DNA from 4 places in the Exiguobacterium sp. s40 genome. Region 2 is predicted to be linked to each of the others. Evidence: riboswitches for the same ligand, from Rfam matches in the RefSeq annotation. Region 2 holds a riboswitch; each other region holds the start of a gene.

Region 1 (4,429 bases), on a different contig from region 2:
ATGCCCGCCTTTTAAAATAACCGCGCGCACACCGTACGCTAACATCCGCCGAGCCGCCTCGAGACGATCATTAAACGATCGAATCGTCAAACCGGTCAGCACTTCCGCTTCCGGCACGTTCGGCGTGACGACTGTCGCGAGTGGCAACAAGGAGGTCTTGAGCGCATCGACCGCCGTGTCCTGTAAAAGCGGAGCCCCTCCTTTCGCAATCATGACCGGGTCGACGACGAGTCGGTTGAAGACATGACGTTTCACCCCGGTAGCGACCGCCTCGATGCGCGACGCATCAAATAACATTCCGGTCTTACATGCTGCAATCGAAAAGTCCGAACCGATTGCATCGAGTTGTTGCGTGATAAGTTCCGGCGACACTGCTTCGACCCCATGCACCCCACGAGTGTTTTGAGCGGTGACGGCCGTCAGAACGCTCGTCCCGAACACGCCGAGCTCTTGAAACGTCTTCAAATCAGCTTGGATTCCCGCTCCCCCGCCAGAGTCCGAACCCGCAATCGTCAATACTTGCGGCCGCATCATAACACCACCTCAATACGGTCGCTCGGCAACTCGACGGCCGTCATCTTGCCGAGTTCATTCAAGAAATGAACGGGGAAGTCGCCCGGTCCGTCCGCCAAAGTGGTAGCCAGTTCGCCGCACCGGGCATATCCGGCGAGCGCTGTCGCCGTTGCCGTAACCGCATCCCGTTCGACCGCAAGGAACGCACCGACGACCGCACTGAGTAAACAACCGGTCCCTGTCGTCCGGGCCATTGCTGCGGTGCCGCCTTTGATTTCAATCGTCGCGTCCCCGTCGCTGACGACATCCGTCTCTCCGGTCACGGCAACGACACAGTTGTAGCGTCGTGCCGCCGCGCGCGCGATGTGATTCAAATCAACCCGCGTTTCCCCAGCGTCCACGCCGCGCGCCGCCGCGTCGAGACCAATCAATGTCGCGATTTCTCCGGCATTGCCTCGGATGACCGTCACGCGGACGTGTTGCAAAATGGATGTAGCGACGTCACGTCGAAACGCGGTCGCCCCGACACCGACCGGATCGAAGACGACCGGCCGGCTCGATTCATTCGCCGCCTGTCCGGCTCGAATCATCGTACGTTCCGTCGTCGCATCGAGTGTGCCGATATTGAGTACGAGCGCATCGCTCGCAGACGCCATGTCCGCGACTTCTTCGACGGCTGACGCCATCACCGGCGCAGCGCCGATGGCGAGCAACCCGTTCGCCGAAAAGTTAGCGACGACGATATTCGTAATGTTATGGATGAGTGGCCGTTCGGCTCTGACTTTGTCCCATAAGTCGCGCTTCATCGTGTCACCCCCGCCGGTAAATCCCACGACTCGAGCGTCCACGCCATTTCCCAAAACGCATGTTCATAATAACAACTCTTCAAGAACAGCTGTTGATACCGGACCCGTTCTTCCGCTGTAGCTTGTCCGGCGAGCACGTCGAGCCGTTCAATCTGTTCCTCGACGAGATCGCGGAACCATTCCGAACCGTACGTCGCAATCCACGTCGCATAGATCGGATGATCGGGTGTCGCATCTTTCATTCGTTCCCCAATCTCATAATAGACCCAGTAGCACGGCAAAATCGACGCGAGCACGTCGCCGAGCGTCGGACCGGCCTGTTGCATATGGAGCGCATAGGCGTAAGCCGTTGGAGCGGGCTCAAACGTTGCCCACTCTGCCTCCGTCACGTCGAGCAAGGTGAAAAACTCACGGTGCAACGCATGCTCCGCTTCAATCGTATGAAGCGCGTGCGTCAAAAAGCGGCTCGCTACTTCCATGTTCGGGGCGAGGGTCGCGCCTTTCGCCTGCACTTTGGAGAACTGGTTCAAATAATATGAGTCTTGCATGACGTAATGCCGAAATTTCGCCTCGTCGAGTTCACCCGTTCCGAGCTCGCGGACGAACGGATGGTCAAAGCTGGCTTGAAACAAGGCATCGGCCTCTTGTCGAAGATGTGCGGTGAATGTCATTCATGTCTCCTCCTTTGTGATAAAAAAAGACGCCGCCTCCCATAACGGAAGCGGCGTCGGATTTACACAAAGTGTACGAGAACAATCGGTTCGCCCACTTCCCTACGCTAGCGTGAACTAGATCAGGTTCAAAGGGTCTGGACCTCGTCCATCTCAGCCGCGTCACGCGACTCCCCTAGTGGTAAACATTATGAAATTCGGTCGTCTACGACCACATCATATCAGTCTTTATCTTTGTTGAAAACCCTTTATCGCGAGAAGTGACGGTTCAACAACGTCCCCATTTGGGAGAACCGTTCGGTACCAAGCTTGCGTCGATTCGAGGCCGCGAACACGTAATAATCGACTTTGCCCATGTAATAGATCAAACGCAGGCCGGCCAAGAAGAACGTGATTGTCGTGCTGACGGCAAAGCCGACGCCGTACCAATCGATGCCGCGCGGCAAGAGCAAGAGCGTGAACAACGCATTCAACGTGAAGAACGAGATGTTGACGAACAATGCCCCGCGTCGATCCTCGAAATAGAGCAACAACAACGTCAAGATGAGAATCATCGCGTTCGCGAACGCCGCGAGCGTCGTCATCCGAAAGATTTGACCGATCTCATCCGGGACGCCGATCCAACCGACGAACACGCCTGCCATGAGGATGGCGAACAACGTCACGACGCCTTGGCTGCGCGCGAGTCGAATCAACTCATTTTTCAGCACCGACGTCATCGTCTGTTTCGCCTTCTCGATTTGATGGAGCGCCCCGCCGTAGTTGATCAATCCATAAAACGTGCGATAGCGCTCATAAAACCGGGTCTCGACGGCGACGATGAACAAGAGCTGCGTCGGGATGATCGTCAAGTAGGACCAAAAGATGGCCGTGTCATAATACGGGTTGAACAAGAACGAGTCCGCGATGATCACACGTCCTTCACCGAACCAGATGATGAAATTCGTGACCCAAATCCCGAGCACGTACAACACGCCGATGGCGAACAAGTCTGGATAGCGGTCGAAGTACTTGAAGTACGAGAACTCTTTCACCGCGTAACGGAGCGGGAACGTCCGGAGCATCGCGAAGAACAACCCGAACAACGTCACAATCATCCCGACCGTGAAACCGAGCAACAGCTCGAGACTCGACGGATTGACCATGAGACGGCTAATCGCATAGACGCTCCCGACCGAGATGAGTCCGCCGAGCAAGAAGCTATAGGCCACCGCTTGATAATACTTGGCGGCACTCAAGAACAAGAACATGACCCAGATGACATTGATCGTCATGAATAAAACGAACAACGTCAGTTTGTACAGAAAATCGAGCGGCGACAATAGCCAAAAGATACTGTACAGAATCGTCGCGGCGAGCATCGTCACTTTGAGCATCCCGGTGAAGACTGGGAAAATCTCATGGGCTTTCTTCTCGTAAAACAAGTCCGCCACATATCGTGTCACAACGAGCTGTTGGAAGCTGAACAAGATTTGCGAGAAGATGAACGCGTACGAGACCGAGATCATGAAAAGCGTCCGTTCGGCGAGCGATAACGTCGGCATTTGGAACGCCAACCATTGAATCGTCCCGACGACCAAGATGACGATCAACCACGGTCCGGATGTGACGAGGCCCGAGAACGTGTACGCCTTCAACCTGGACGAATAGTAGTCTTCTTGGAACAACTTCTGCAGCTTAAACCCGATGCCCGCCATACTGTTCCCTCCTCGTTTCATAGATGGCTTTGTAGCGGTCCACGACTTGTTGGAGACGATAGTATTGGCGGACCCGCTCCCGCCCGTTCTTACCGAAACGCATCCGCTCCTGCGGATAATCCATCATCCACTCGACCTTGTCCGCGACCGCTTCCGGATGAACCGGGGGCACGATAAACCCGGCTGGACCGAACGGGTCGTCTTCTCGTCCATACAGGAGCTCGGAACAAGCCCCGACATCGGTCGCGATCCACGGGATGCCGGCTGCCATGCCTTCAAGAATCGCGAGCGGTTGACCTTCCGAGATACTCGTCAACAGAAGTAAATCAAACTTCGGCAAATAGGCTTGGACATCAACCTTTCCAGCGAGCTCGACATAATCGGTCAGCCCGCTCTGTTCGATGAGCAACCGACACTCTTCCGCATATTCCTCATCCTCATCGAGCGGTCCCATGATCGTCAGCTTGAACAGACGATGCCGCTCCTGCAAAATCTTGGCGGCGTAAATCATCGTCTTCAAATCTTTGATTGGCACCAAGCGGACGATGGCCCCGATTTGAAAGAGATCGTGCTCAGGGCGATTGACCGTCGCCTGGATTTGTCGATCGGCGATGCCGTTGGCGATGATTTTCGTCTTCTCACTCGGGGCGCCGATCCATTCTTGATATTCGCGATTTCGTTCGAACAAGGTGATGATCTCATCGGCCGCGTTATAGGCCTCACGCGACAAATGGTGAAAGAA
Region 2 (4,429 bases):
TGTGGTGACACGGGCCATCATCTCGTCTCTCGCGACGGCAAAGTTTTCGAGCGTGAAAATCAATTCTTCTTCGACCGTCTGCATGACGAACTGACTGTCCGGGTCCTGAAAGACCGTTCCGACGCGCCGGTTCACTTCGCCAGCTTCATACGTATCATAAGAGCGATCGAACAAGTGCAATCTGCCCGTCACGATGCCATCACAATTGTCCGGATAGAGACGATTCATCAAAGCGAGCAATGTTGATTTTCCCGACCCACTTGCCCCTGTAATGACCGTTCTCCCTTTTGTTAGACGTAGTGTGATATCCGTCAAGACATCGCATTTCTTGTTCGGATAACGAAATGTCAGATGTTCTGCCTCAACCATGCATACGGTCCTGTCGCGCGAGAGCATACCCATCAAGCGCGCCCGTCCGAAGCAACAAGTCGCTCAAAATCTTACCGCCCAGACCAGCAATCAACATCCCGCTCGTTGCGCGTAGTGCGAACATCGTAGCTACATATGTCGGACTGAGGGCATTGAGCCCTCCCATGACGTACGTATATGCGAAACTTGTCACAGCAGCACTGAATCCGGCGAGCATGAGCACCCAAAGATCATAGCGTTTATAACCCGTCAAAGCGAACGCCGCTTCGGCGCCGATCCCTTGAACGATCCCGACTAAAATGATGCGCGGTCCGATGGCGTTGCCAATCATCATCTCAATCGTCGCCGCAAGCACTTCGGACAAGAATGCAGCCCCAGGCTTGCGAATGATATAAGCTGCGATAATCGAGACGATGAACCATATCCCAAAAATCCATTCGTAGGCGATTGGTCCAATCAGACCGGCCCACAAGTTCCCAGCATGGACGAACGCCAAATAGACCACCGCGAATACGACCGATAAAATCGACAACAAGACGATCTCTTTTAACTTCCACGATTTAAGCATCCATACGTCCCTCATGTGACGGACTGTTCACGCTGAACGTCACCGTCATGACGACGTGGCTTGTCTTCTGTCGGACGCGTTCAAACGTCGCCTCATAGAAAGCGAACACCGGCTCGATGTCCCCATGTATACCTGAGGCGTAATGCATCGAGTCATTGAAGACACTTCGCTCTTTCGCAAAAGCGATTTCTTCGTAGATGATGTCCATATAGTCGTCATCACCGAGCGGATAGAGCGCGAACTGTGAGGAGACATATTGCGGACTGACGGGACCATTAAGCGGTTCGCTCGACACAACGAGCACTTCATCTCCGGCCGTATCCCCTGGACACCCGACCGAGAACGTCCCGCTCATCGACACATGTTCCCCTGTCTTTGTCGCGTGTGACAGCACGGCCTTAGCCACATCGAATACATGCTCACTTCGTCCACGGATGACCGTCGACACGTCATCGGTATGTCGCCAGACGTTTTGTAAATCCGTCTCCTTCAACGCCCCTTTGATGATGCTCACGAAATCAGTCGTCATCGGGCTCAGTGTAACGCGGAACCCGACGATCGGGCTCGTTCCACATTGTTTGTTCATGTTCTATTCCCCCTTATTATGTGTACACAAAAAAGCCGCATCCATGAGAATGCGGCCACTCGTCCAATTTTAATCCATTAGAAAAAGTGCCACACTTCCTCACGCCGGTATTACCCGGATCGAGTCATAAGGGATTGGAGCCATGCTCACATCTCAGCCGAAGCACCCCTAGTGTAGTCCAATGTATGCGGTTGTTCATGCAAGAATCAGTATAGACGACCGCTTTCATTTTGTAAACGGTCTTATGAGAACGTGACGACCTCGTTCCCCGGAAGTGTGTCCCGGAGCGTCGACCAATCCAGCGCCATCTCCTCATCTGTCAGCAGACAGTGATCGAGCTCTTGTTCGATGATGGCTCGATCCATCCGCTGCCCGATCAAGACGAGCTCCGTCTGTCGGTCCCCGTACGGTTCGACATAGTCGGCGGCGAGTTCCGGTTCGGCCGCGAACATGTGACGACGCTCATCTTCCGGAAGCGTCGCGAGCCAGCGCCCGGCATGTTCGAGCGTCGAGGCGTAGCCCGCTTGTGAAAACAGACAGGCGAGGTCGTTCCGGGAAGCAATCCATAAGAACCCTTTCGCGCGGACGATTTCTTCCGGAAACGCCTCGATCCAGGCATGGAGACGCTCCGGGTGGAACGGCCGACGCCGACGATAGACGAATGAACTGATGCCGTATTCTTCCGTCTCCGGCGTGTGCACATCTGTCTCAAGTTCTTGAATCCACCCGGCCGCATGCATCGCCTGTTCGAAATCGAACAAATTGACATCCAACAGCTCGGTCAATTCCACGTTCGCATGGACAGACGTCAACAGCTTCGCGGTCGGGTTGAGCGCCTTCAACAGTCTGGTCATCTCGCCGAGTTCGGTCTCGTTCACGCGATCCGCCTTGTTCAAGACGATGATATCGGCGAATTCGACTTGGTCGACGAGCAGGTCGACGACTTCGCGGACGTCTGTCGCCTCAATCGCCTGCTTGCGTTCATGGAGCGACTCGCCTGAGTTGAAATCTTTTAAGAACCGAAACGCATCGACGACGCTCACCATCGCATCGATATAGACTCGGCTCGTCAAATCGATGCCGAGGGCGTCATCGGCATATGTAAACGTTTGGGCGACCGGGATCGGCTCTGAGATACCGGACGACTCGATGATGATTCCGTCGAGGTCCCGGTCGTTCGCAAGCTCTGCTACCGCCTCGAGCAGGTCCTCACGGAGCGTGCAACAGATGCAGCCGTTCGATAGTTCGACCAACTTTTCGTCCGTCCTTGAAAAACCGCCCTGTTCAATCAATCGCTCATCGATATTCAACTCGCTCATGTCATTGACGATGACGGCGTATTTCTTGCCCGTCCGATTGTTCAATATGTGGTTTAATAGTGTCGTCTTACCGCTTCCTAAATAACCGGACAGCACGGTGATCGGGATTCGTCTCATTCTACCCACTCCTAAATCGTAATGATTACTTTTTAGATGATGACGGGTCGGTGACGTCTGTCAAGAAAAAAACACGCCCGTTTCCGGACGTGTTCTCCTGCCTATTCTTCTAACGCCTTGCGTTCGGCCTCTGAGCGTGGATAGGCGTTCGCCTGCCACTCGGCTCGATAAATCGAGTCGAGCTGGGTCAGACCGACCTCATCCGCGTCCTTATCGGCATCCACACTCGGCGTCTCATCCCACCGCGGATTCAAATACGTATGATCGTCTTCCCGGTTCGCTTCCAACAGCTTTTGAATCCCGACCCGGGCGACCGCCGCGAGCGCCAAACCGATTCCCGCACGAACGAGCAATCGTTTTACCATCTTCGTACCTCCTTATCGACCAAACCGATAGAGCGGCATCCCTTTCACATCTGTATCAATTTTAAAGACCGAACCTGCGTCCGGATGGGCCTCGAGCGCCGCGTCATCCATTCCTTCGCGCGCCGTCGTGATGGCAAGTTGTTTCAAGTCATCACCGACGAAACAGCATGACGTGACGTTCGGGGCCGGCACGAGCACCTCGAGCACTTTTTCACCCGTCTTCGGGTTCCAGCGCGAGACGCGTCCGCCCGCGAAGTGGGCAATCCATAAAAAGCCGTCTTCATCGGATGTCATACCGTCCGGGAATCCTTCCTCATCTTTGAAATCGATGACGACTTCCCCATCCCCGAGTGTTCCTGTTTTCAAGTCGAACGGGTATTTGCGGACCGTCTCGGTCGGTGTATCGATATGGTAGAACGTCGAGTGGTCCGGAGACCATGTCAGACCGTTCGACAGCGTCAATTCACTGAGCATGATCTCGGTCGTGCCGTCACGGTTCAAGCGATAGAGCGTCGCCTCGTTCTCCTCGTCGTTGAGATGAAGTGTCCCGGCAAAGATTCGTCCGTACGGGTCGGCCTTTCCGTCGTTGAAGCGAAGATCCCCTTCCGGGTCATCGAGTTCGACGAGTTTATCGAGTCGCTTCGATCCCTCGTCCCATTCATAGATGCCGTCTTTCAAGCCGACGACGACGCCGTCTGTCACTTTCGGGACCGCAAATCCGATCTGTTGTCCCATATCGAACGATGACAGCTCGTCTTCCTTTTCGTCGTACCACCAAAGTGTGTGTCCTTCGATGTCGACCCAATAGAACCGTTTCAGTTCAGCATCCCAACACGGGCCTTCCCCAAGTGTATTTCTGACTCGAATCCATAACGCAGCGTTTACTGTCTCCATTGAATTGCCTCCACTCTCTACATTGATTTCAACTGACTATTCCCTGAGCGGACGAGGTCTATTCAAGATTTTTCAAAATCGTTCCGCAGAGTTAGAGGCGATGTCCGTCTTTCCTTCACCGGAGCGGCTGTACGAAAAAAACTCCTTGAATCATTCGATTCAAGGAGTCCACTTATTTCGCACCTTCGACGTTCATATGTTTACTGCGCAA
Region 3 (4,429 bases), on a different contig from region 2:
CGACGAACGCAGCAACGAAGGCATGATTGGTCCCCACACGATGGATTTGGAGGAGACTGGTCTGCGCGATTTAAACGAATTCGGCGAGGCGCGTGTGTCATGGGCAGGAATCAAGGAAGTCGTCGAGGAGGACGATTATGTGTATCTATACAACTCCTCGGTCAGCGCCTATATCTTGCCGAAGCGCGGACTAGACATGGAAGAGGTGCGCCGATGGCTGCCGATACGCTGACGATTCAACTCGTCGAGGAAACGAACCGGGATGCCTTAGTCGCCTTGACCGTCGCTTCTGACCAAGCCCGTTTTATCGAAACGAACGCCGAATCGCTCCGCGAGATGGAAACCGATGTCAAATATGCGTGGCAGTGCTATGCACTTTGTCGCGATGATCATCCCGTCGGCTTCATGATGATTGGGGCCGAGAACAAGGTGGAGCGTTACATCTGGCTCGATCGATTTATGATCGATGTGACAGAGCAAGGGAAAGGAATCGGGTCACGCTTTTTACAGTTGGCACTCGTGTGGATTCAAGAGCGATTCGATGTGGATGACCTCATCCTCAGTCTCCATCCGACGAACGAACCGGCGAAACGATTTTATGCGAAGGGTGGATTTGTCGACAGCGGCTTGATTGATGAGGCAAACGGGGAAGAGATTTGGGTGTATCACGTCAAACAGGGACAGCCGTCATAAGTCGGCCGTCCCTGTTTTCGTCGTCGTTGAGCCTTGAACAGCACTGCCCGCTTTGAAAAAGAGGAAGATGGCAGCCACTCCGAAAATCGAGATGAACACGTTTTGAAGCAACACATCGACGAACATCGGCTCGCTGGAAAACGTGCCTGTCGCAATCTGAGCATTCCAGCGGGTGAACGTGGCGATGCGTTCGAGCGTGTACAAGAGACCGGACATGAACAGGCAAGCGGTGGCCGCCAATAATAGCGTCAATCGATTCAAGAAATGACCTCCCAGTATGTGTTATCCTGATTTTACCATTTTTTTCAGCGGGGGGAACTCCTATTTATCGTTTCACCGTGAGCGGTCGTAATTGCTTGACCCGAGCCAAGACGATCCAGCCGAGCACGGCGCCAGTCACACTCGACGCAAGGAAGGCCGGGAAGAAGAACAGTGCCCCGAACTCGCTCCCCATCAACACCTTGGCGTACGGGACGGCGACGAGCGAGGCGATGAGCCCTGTCCCGATGACTTCACCGAATGCGGCGAAGGCGAGGCGGTTCGTCTTCATATAGAAGACCCCGGCCAAAAGCGCCCCAATCATACCTCCGGGAAAGGCCAAGAGCGACCCGGTACCGGTCATGACACGGACGATTCCGGTCACGAACGCAACGAGAACGGCCCCGATCGGCCCGACGGTGACGGCGGCGATGACGTTCACCATATGTTGAATCGGATAGGCACGGGCGACACCGGTCGGAATCGAGATGAACAGGGAACCGATGACGGCGATGGCGATGAGCATCGCCATCCAAGTGAGTTGTTGAATACGCATAGATAGTCTCCTTTCAAAATGAAAACGCCACTTCTCCAAGTGGAAAAGTGGCGTGGAAAGACAGACGAATCCCACACCACTTCCCTACGCTGGTATGAGCCAGATCAGGTTCGAAGGGTCCGGCGCATGCCGTCTCAGCCCGAAGGCTCCCCTAGTGGTCGTTTATTAACATGAGTATAGCATACCGTCACTTGACGCGGTCGAGCTTTCGTGGTCGGAACGCGACATAGATGATGCCGACGAACAGGCCGTACAACAAAAGGGAGAAGACGAGATTGATCAGCCACGGGAGTGTCCCCATGAACACGGCGACGGACGCGTTTTGAAACCAGACGAGCGAGAGCGACAGCCCGACAAAGCTGAGAACGAGCGTTGTCCAAAAGCCGACAGCTCGGCGCTTGAACAGACGCCAAACGAGCAGCCCGATGATGAGACTGACGACGGCCGTCGCCCCTAAGTACATATACAAGATGGCATCGACCGGGTATGAGTAATATACAACGTCCATATCGTTTCCTCCTAGGAGATGATGAAAGAAAGGGTGAAAAGGATGAGACAGGCAATCCCATGGCGTGAACGATCGTTTCGTGAACGGTTCGAACGATGGATTGAGACAAACGTGCCGAATGCGAGGTGGCACGTGATCAAAGATACCGATTTGACGTACTTGCTTGTTGGCGCGCTCAATGAGGAACGTTACTACGCCAAAGCGGTGACCGATATCAGCCGCGGCGAAGCCAATCTGTTGGCGTTTCTGGCCGAGCGGCATCCTGATTTCGTCCCTGACGTCATCGCCATCGATTCAGCCCGGAACTGGTTGCTCATGCGAGATATCGGCGGAGAGGCGTTACGTGAACGACCGGACGTGAGTCGATACGAAGCGGCGTTGCGTCAATACGCACAGCTGCAGCGACAGGAGATCGACCAGATCGAGACCTGCTTGTCTTACGGCATCCCGGACCGCCGACCGGCCAAGTTGAAGGGCGAAATTCGCACGTATTTACCTGAGCTCTGCGCCGGGCTCGAGCAATACAAAGCCGAGGCCATGCTCGCGCTTCAAGATGAATTGATCGCGATGTGCGATGAGCTGGCGATTGGGATGCCGATGAGTCTCGAGCACGGTGATTTGCACGGCGGCAACATCTTCTGGCGGGAACGGACGAATGATTTGTGTATCCTCGACTGGGGCGACGCGACCGTCACGCATCCGTTTTTCAGCGTGCGCGTGTTTTGGAACGCGCTGTACGACTTATTGCCGGAAGAAGACGAGGTCGCCTGGTATGAACAGATTCAAACGATGCGTACGGTTTACTTGGAAGCGTGGAGCGGCGTCGCACCCGAAGACGTGCTTTGGCGTCACTTGTTGATCGCCGAAGAGCTCGGTTGCGTCTATCGTGCCTTGTCGTGGCATGTATATGTGACGAGGTACCGGTACGATGTAGCTGAGTCGAGCGATAAGCCGGCGCAATGGCTCAATTTGCTACTCGAGTACCGGGACTTGAAACGGCGCTTCCCCTAAGTCATTCATGTTTCTCGAGTAGGTTTTCATAATCCGTCTCGCTCCAAAACAGCGGAGCAATCGACTCCGGTCCTTTGAAGATCTCACCGTCCCGGTCATAGACGATGGCGTAGCCACCCTCGACCTCAAAGACGATCAAATCGGCTTTCACTTCCTTGACCCCGTTCCCCGCGATGATGACGTTCTCGAGCGGGTCACGCGCGACTTGCACGCCCCATTCGTCGAGCTCGACGATGAGCGCGGATGTGTAGGCGTGGCGATTATAGAGCGCCTGAAACTCGTCTTCGGTCAAAACGACGTCCGTCGGCGGGGCACTCGTCCCATATTTTCGTTTCTCGATTTCTTCGACGAATTGAAGGAACGATGCTTCTTGCCAAAACAGCGGCGCGACCGACTCGGGACCGTTGGCGATGTCTCCGTTCGCGCTCTCATAGACGGTGGCGTACGTGCCGTCGTCAAGTTTGAACGGATGAATGTCGGCGTATGTATGCTGGATGCCGTCGCCGGCGATGACGACGTGCTCGAACGTCTCGCGGAACGGGGTGAGTCCATCGTTCTCGAGTGCCGTCAAGAGCGGCGCTACTTTTTCGTATTGGTCGAAGATGTCTTTAAAATCTTCTCGCGTCCAAGCGGTGATGTCTTCGGACGACGGCTCATTTGTATCGGCTGGGACGATGGGTTGCTCAACGGAATCGGTGCACCCGGTCAATAAAAACACACTGAATCCGAGTAGGCCTAGGCGTTTCATCAATCAAACCTCCTAAGAAAGTTACATTTTTTTCCTGTTATCAATGAGCGTAGCATGTTTGCCAGTCATTGAGAACCCGGGTACTTTCTCGCTCAGGGTTGCCGCTTCAAGTAACGGTCGAGTGCCTCGTGAAATCGTTGTTGTTGCTCGAACTGGATGTCATGATCGGATGCGGGACCATAGCGAATCAGATGATAGAGCGAGGCATCGATATCTGTCAGCTCGATGCGCTCGAACCAGTCGACGACCGTCTCATTCGTCCGAAGTTTTAACTCAGGGGCGAGCGACGCGTTGAACGTGATCAGCCAATCCCTCAGTTCGATATTCGTGAGCATCGGGAACGTCCGTGCCTTAATCGATGTGTCCGCGTTGAGAGACAGTGGCGCAAAAGCATTCTGTCTACTAGAAAACGTGAATCCTTTCCCCCGTCGACGACGCAGCCATCTACGCACGCCATAGACGGTCAACCCGATGGCGGCAAGGAAGGCGAACAATGTGCCGAGTCCGCCTGGGGCATCACCATTCCCGCTACCAAATTTGAATTTGAGCATGTCTTCCTTCACTTGCCGTTCTCCATCGTTTCCCTTCTCATCGGTAGAACCCAAATCAATACCACCTTTTGGCGGTGGTGCCTCTTCTGGCTTGCCCATTTCGA
Region 4 (4,429 bases), on a different contig from region 2:
AAAAATCCGCGGGTCGTTTAAGGAGAAGACGAGTGTGTTCGCCGGACAGACCGGGGTCGGTAAGAGTTCGCTCTTGAACGCAGTCGCACCTGAGCTTGAACTTGCGACCGGGAAGATCTCGAAATCACTTGGGCGCGGTAAGCACACGACGCGTCACGTCACGCTGATCACGCTCGCTGACGGGCTCGTGGCCGATACGCCTGGTTTCTCGAGCCTTGAGTTCCCAGAAGAACTCGAAGTCGAAGAGATGCGCTGGTGTTTCCCTGAGTTCGTCGAGCGGCATGATGACTGTAAATTCCGCGGTTGTGCCCATTTGAACGAACCAGGTTGTGCCGTCAAAGCGGCCGTCGAGGCGGGAGAAATCGCTTCCACCCGCTATGAGAATTATGTTACGTTTATGGCAGAGTTAAACGATAGACAACGGAGGTACTGACATGATTAAAATTGCACCATCGATTTTAGCGGCGGACTTCGCCAATTTAGAGGCAGAAGTGAAGGCGGTCCAAGAGGCCGGAGCGGATTACATCCATTTTGACGTCATGGACGGTCAATTCGTCCCGAACATCTCGATCGGTCTCCCGGTGTTAGCGAGCTTACGGAAGAAGTCGGACATGGTGTTAGACGTCCATTTGATGATCGACCAGCCCGAACGGTTCGTCGAAGATTTCATCAAGGCCGGGGCGGATATCGTCACGGTTCACGTTGAAGCGACGAATCATTTGCATCGCGTGTTGCAACAAATCAAAGCGGCCGGCGCCAAGTGTGGTGTCGTCTTGAATCCGCATACGCCGCTGTCGTCGATTGAACACGTGCTCGGTGACGTCGACATGGTGCTCCTCATGACGGTGAACCCTGGCTTTGGGGGCCAGGCATTCATCGAATCGGTCGTCCCGAAAATCGCGGCGCTGAGCGAGATGCGCCAAGTGCGTCGTCTCGACTTTGAAATCGAGATTGACGGCGGTGTCAACGCTGAGACGGCGAAATTATGCATCGACGCTGGCGCTGATGTGCTCGTGGCTGGTTCAGCCATCTATAACGAGCCGAGCTATAAAGACGCAATCGATAGCATTCGTCACGCTTCTCGTGTATAATTGTCGATAGAACAACAAATATTGTCGCAAGGGGTGTCACATTCTGTGGCTGAGAGGCATTTGCTAACCCTTTGAACCTGTTCCGTTCACACGGACGTAGGGATGTGGCGAAAATGCACGTTGCTACTCGATAGCAGCATGGCGTTTACGTCATGCTGCTTTTTGTCGTTCGCTCATACAATAAGGAGGGAATAAGATGAAACAACGTTTAAAACTACAGGCGCTCATTGAAATCTCATTGTTCGCCGCACTCGGCTTGATCTTTGATTTGCTCATCCCGTTCCGGATGCCGCAGGGCGGATCGATCAGCCTGGCGATGTTGCCGATCTTTGTGATGGCGTACCGCCATGGATTAAAAGGCGGACTGGCGACAGGAGCGCTCGTCGGAACGTTGCAACTGCTGTTCGGGGCTTACATTTTCACACCGGTCCAGTTCCTGCTCGACTACACGTTCGCTTACGGTGTCGTCGGGATGGCCGGACTGTTCGCTGGTCAAGTGAAACGGGCCGCCAAGGACGAGGCGAAAAAGACGCTCGTCGTCTACTTGGTGATCGGGGCGCTCCTCGGTTCTTTGCTTCGCTACGGCGCCCACGTCTTATCAGGGATTGTCTTCTTCGCCGAGTACGCGGAAGGGCCGGTCGTCGCCTATTCGTTCGCTTATAACATGACGTATATGTTGCCGTCCTTCCTCGTGTCGGCCGTCGTCCTCGTTCTCTTGTTCGTCTCGGCACCACGTTTCGCCACGCTCGCGACCCGGGGCCTCCGCTAATGCGGGTGTTGATTGTGGCGGCCAGCCCGGAACCAATCTCGGGACTCCCGCGTGACGTCGATTATATCATCGGCGTCGACGGGGGGTACGAGACACTGTTGAACCACGGGCTGAACCCGGATCTCGTCGTCGGCGATTTCGACTCCTTCACGGGCGAAGTGCCGATTGACGCCGTCCGTTATCCATCTGAAAAAGACGTGACCGACCTCGAGATCGCGCTCGAGGCGGCCCGTGGACACGGGGCGACGGAGATGCTCGTATACGGCGCTCTCGGTGGACGCCTCGATATGACGCTCGGCAATATCGGGCTGCTCGAGGCATATCCAGAGATGCGTTTGTTCACGGCGGGGCAAACCGTTCGTCTTGTTGGAGCTGGGCGTCACGAGCTCCCACGTCAAGCCGATCATTATTTGTCGCTCATCCCGTGGAAGCGGGCGAACGTGTCAATCCGCGGCGTCAAATATCCGCTCGACCGTCACGATGTCGTCAGCCATGAGGCGCTCACGATTTCGAACGAGTGGGCCTGCGAATCAGCGGATTTGATCGTGCACGAAGGTATGGTCCTCGTGCTGTATGTCAAAAAATGAACACAAAAAAATCCCATCGGCGAATGCCGCTGGGATTTATTTCGTTCGTGTATAAAAATTATACGCGTTCAACGAGACCTGATTTAAGAGCGCGAGCTGAAACCCAAACTCGTTTAGGTTTACCGTCAACGAGAATACGAACTTTTTGTACGTTTACACCCCAAGTGCGTTTTGTCTTGTTGAGTGCGTGCGAACGGTTGTTACCTGATTTAGGTGATTTACCTGTTACGTAGCATTTACGTGCCATGCGTTTCCCCTCCTTTTTTATGTGGGTTCGTCCTAATAGACACTCGTTTATATTAGCACGGGTTTTTTCACGATGCAACTAGAAAATCATAGGATGACAAGAAAAAAACTTGACATTACTGGAAAGGATTTTAATAATGAATGAGGGTTACGGCTACAATTGACCGAGTTTATGGAGCAGGTTCTTTTAATAACTAGGTACTTATTGTAGAATGTAGTGAAGGAATCATTCCGAATGAAGGAGGCTACTCCATATGGCAATTGAAATGAAGACAACATATGGCAATATTGACATCACGAACGACGTGGTCGCAACACTCGCAGGCGGTGCGGCGATGGAATGTTTCGGCGTTGTGGGAATGGCGTCTCAAGCTCAATTGAAAGACGGGATTGCAGAACTATTGAAGCGTGAAAACTACGCCCGAGGCGTGGTCGTACGTCAAGATGGAGAAGACGTACATATCGACATGCACATCATTGTGAGTTACGGGACGAAAGTGTCGGAAGTCGCATATAACGTGCAAAGCCGTGTGAAATACACGCTCGGTGAAACTTTAGGATTAAACGTTTCGTCGGTAAACATATTCGTACAAGGCGTTCGTCTGACGAATGACTGACGAGAACGAAGGAGGATTTGGTGTGGGTTTAAAACGTTTAGATGGATTGGTGTTCGCGAACATGGTCGCGAACGGTGCAGCCAACTTGAGCCAGAATGCGGATTATGTAGATTCGCTTAACGTCTTCCCGGTGCCGGACGGCGACACGGGAACGAACATGAATTTGACGATGACATCGGGTGCGAAGGAAGTGGCCGCACTCAACACGACAAATATCGCTGACGTCTCATCGAAGTTTGCACGTGGTCTCTTGATGGGGGCACGCGGGAACTCCGGTGTTATTTTAAGCCAATTGTTCCGTGGCTTCGGTAAAGCGATCGAAGGAAAGACCGAAGTGTCGACAGTCGATTTTGCTGAGGCATTGAAACGTGGTGTCGACACGGCATACAAGGCGGTTATGAAACCGGTTGAAGGAACGATTTTGACGGTTGCTCGTGAAGCGGCCGACGAAGCGCTCCGTGCTTCAGAGTCGACGAGCGACTTCAACGAGTTCATGGAACGTGTGATCGTGGAAGCGAAAGCTTCACTCGAGCGGACGCCGGACTTATTGCCGGTCTTGAAAGAAGTCGGCGTCGTCGATTCGGGCGGCCAAGGCTTGCTCGTTATTTATGAAGGGTTCCTTGCGAGCCTCGAAGGAAAAGAGCTCGAGAAGCCACATGCACCGGTCATGGATGCGCTCATCGAAGCCGAACATCATGCCCACGCCGCGCAAGGATTCATGTCGACCGAAGACATCGAGTTCGGTTATTGCACGGAAATCATGGTTCGTTTCCAAGATGCGAAGTTGAAGGATGCCCCGTTCAACGAGGACGCGTTCCGCAACGAACTGTCTGAACTCGGGGACTCACTCCTCGTCGTCGCAGATGAAGAGTTGCTTAAAGTTCACGTTCACGTCGAGACGCCAGGCGACGTCATCACGAAAGGACAGCGTTACGGTGAACTCGTCGCTGTCAAAATCGAGAATATGCGTCAACAGCACTCGACCATTCTAGAAGAAGAGCACGGCGCGAACCAACATGGCGTCCAACCGACGGCTCCGAAGACGAAAGCACCGTATGCGATCGTCACGGTCGCCATGGGTGAAGGCGTCAGCGAATTGTTCCGTTCACTCGGGGCGGC

The links. A riboswitch is a leader RNA that binds a small molecule or an ion and turns the genes downstream of it on or off. The one in region 2 is predicted to bind thiamine pyrophosphate.
Region 1: linked by a shared signal. The riboswitch ahead of tenA (thiaminase II) and the one ahead of KNP02_RS06485 (YkoF family thiamine/hydroxymethylpyrimidine-binding protein) in region 2 are both predicted to bind thiamine pyrophosphate.
Region 3: linked by a shared signal. The riboswitch ahead of thiW (energy coupling factor transporter S component ThiW) and the one ahead of KNP02_RS06485 (YkoF family thiamine/hydroxymethylpyrimidine-binding protein) in region 2 are both predicted to bind thiamine pyrophosphate.
Region 4: linked by a shared signal. The riboswitch ahead of thiT (energy-coupled thiamine transporter ThiT) and the one ahead of KNP02_RS06485 (YkoF family thiamine/hydroxymethylpyrimidine-binding protein) in region 2 are both predicted to bind thiamine pyrophosphate.

Annotation. Positions count from the first base shown of each region.
Region 1 covers NZ_JACSLC010000011.1:11,855-16,283, forward strand. The annotation lists gene thiD (bifunctional hydroxymethylpyrimidine kinase/phosphomethylpyrimidine kinase) at 1-531, opposite strand, end outside; gene thiM (hydroxyethylthiazole kinase) at 531-1,319, opposite strand; gene tenA (thiaminase II) at 1,316-1,990, opposite strand; TPP riboswitch at 2,073-2,177, opposite strand; gene pelG (exopolysaccharide Pel transporter PelG) at 2,239-3,687, opposite strand; gene pelF (GT4 family glycosyltransferase PelF) at 3,668-4,429, opposite strand, start outside.
Region 2 covers NZ_JACSLC010000005.1:117,732-122,160, reverse strand. The annotation lists gene KNP02_RS06495 (ABC transporter ATP-binding protein) at 1-369, opposite strand, end outside; gene KNP02_RS06490 (ECF transporter S component) at 362-937, opposite strand; gene KNP02_RS06485 (YkoF family thiamine/hydroxymethylpyrimidine-binding protein) at 930-1,523, opposite strand; TPP riboswitch at 1,603-1,703, opposite strand; gene KNP02_RS06480 (GTP-binding protein) at 1,766-2,959, opposite strand; gene KNP02_RS06475 (hypothetical protein) at 3,061-3,324, opposite strand; gene KNP02_RS06470 (SMP-30/gluconolactonase/LRE family protein) at 3,337-4,218, opposite strand; gene rlmN (dual-specificity RNA methyltransferase RlmN) at 4,391-4,429, opposite strand, start outside.
Region 3 covers NZ_JACSLC010000011.1:56,061-60,489, reverse strand. The annotation lists gene KNP02_RS10630 (YcxB family protein) at 1-232, shown strand, start outside; gene KNP02_RS10625 (GNAT family N-acetyltransferase) at 214-693, shown strand; gene KNP02_RS10620 (hypothetical protein) at 688-954, opposite strand; gene thiW (energy coupling factor transporter S component ThiW) at 1,019-1,507, opposite strand; TPP riboswitch at 1,572-1,670, opposite strand; gene KNP02_RS10610 (hypothetical protein) at 1,695-2,015, opposite strand; gene KNP02_RS10605 (aminoglycoside phosphotransferase family protein) at 2,058-3,026, shown strand; gene KNP02_RS10600 (hypothetical protein) at 3,028-3,774, opposite strand; gene KNP02_RS10595 (hypothetical protein) at 3,867-4,429, opposite strand, start outside.
Region 4 covers NZ_JACSLC010000004.1:97,878-102,306, forward strand. The annotation lists gene rsgA (ribosome small subunit-dependent GTPase A) at 1-433, shown strand, start outside; gene rpe (ribulose-phosphate 3-epimerase) at 435-1,091, shown strand; TPP riboswitch at 1,111-1,211, shown strand; gene thiT (energy-coupled thiamine transporter ThiT) at 1,288-1,860, shown strand; gene KNP02_RS05100 (thiamine diphosphokinase) at 1,860-2,447, shown strand; gene rpmB (50S ribosomal protein L28) at 2,506-2,694, opposite strand; gene KNP02_RS05110 (Asp23/Gls24 family envelope stress response protein) at 2,948-3,310, shown strand; gene KNP02_RS05115 (DAK2 domain-containing protein) at 3,333-4,429, shown strand, end outside.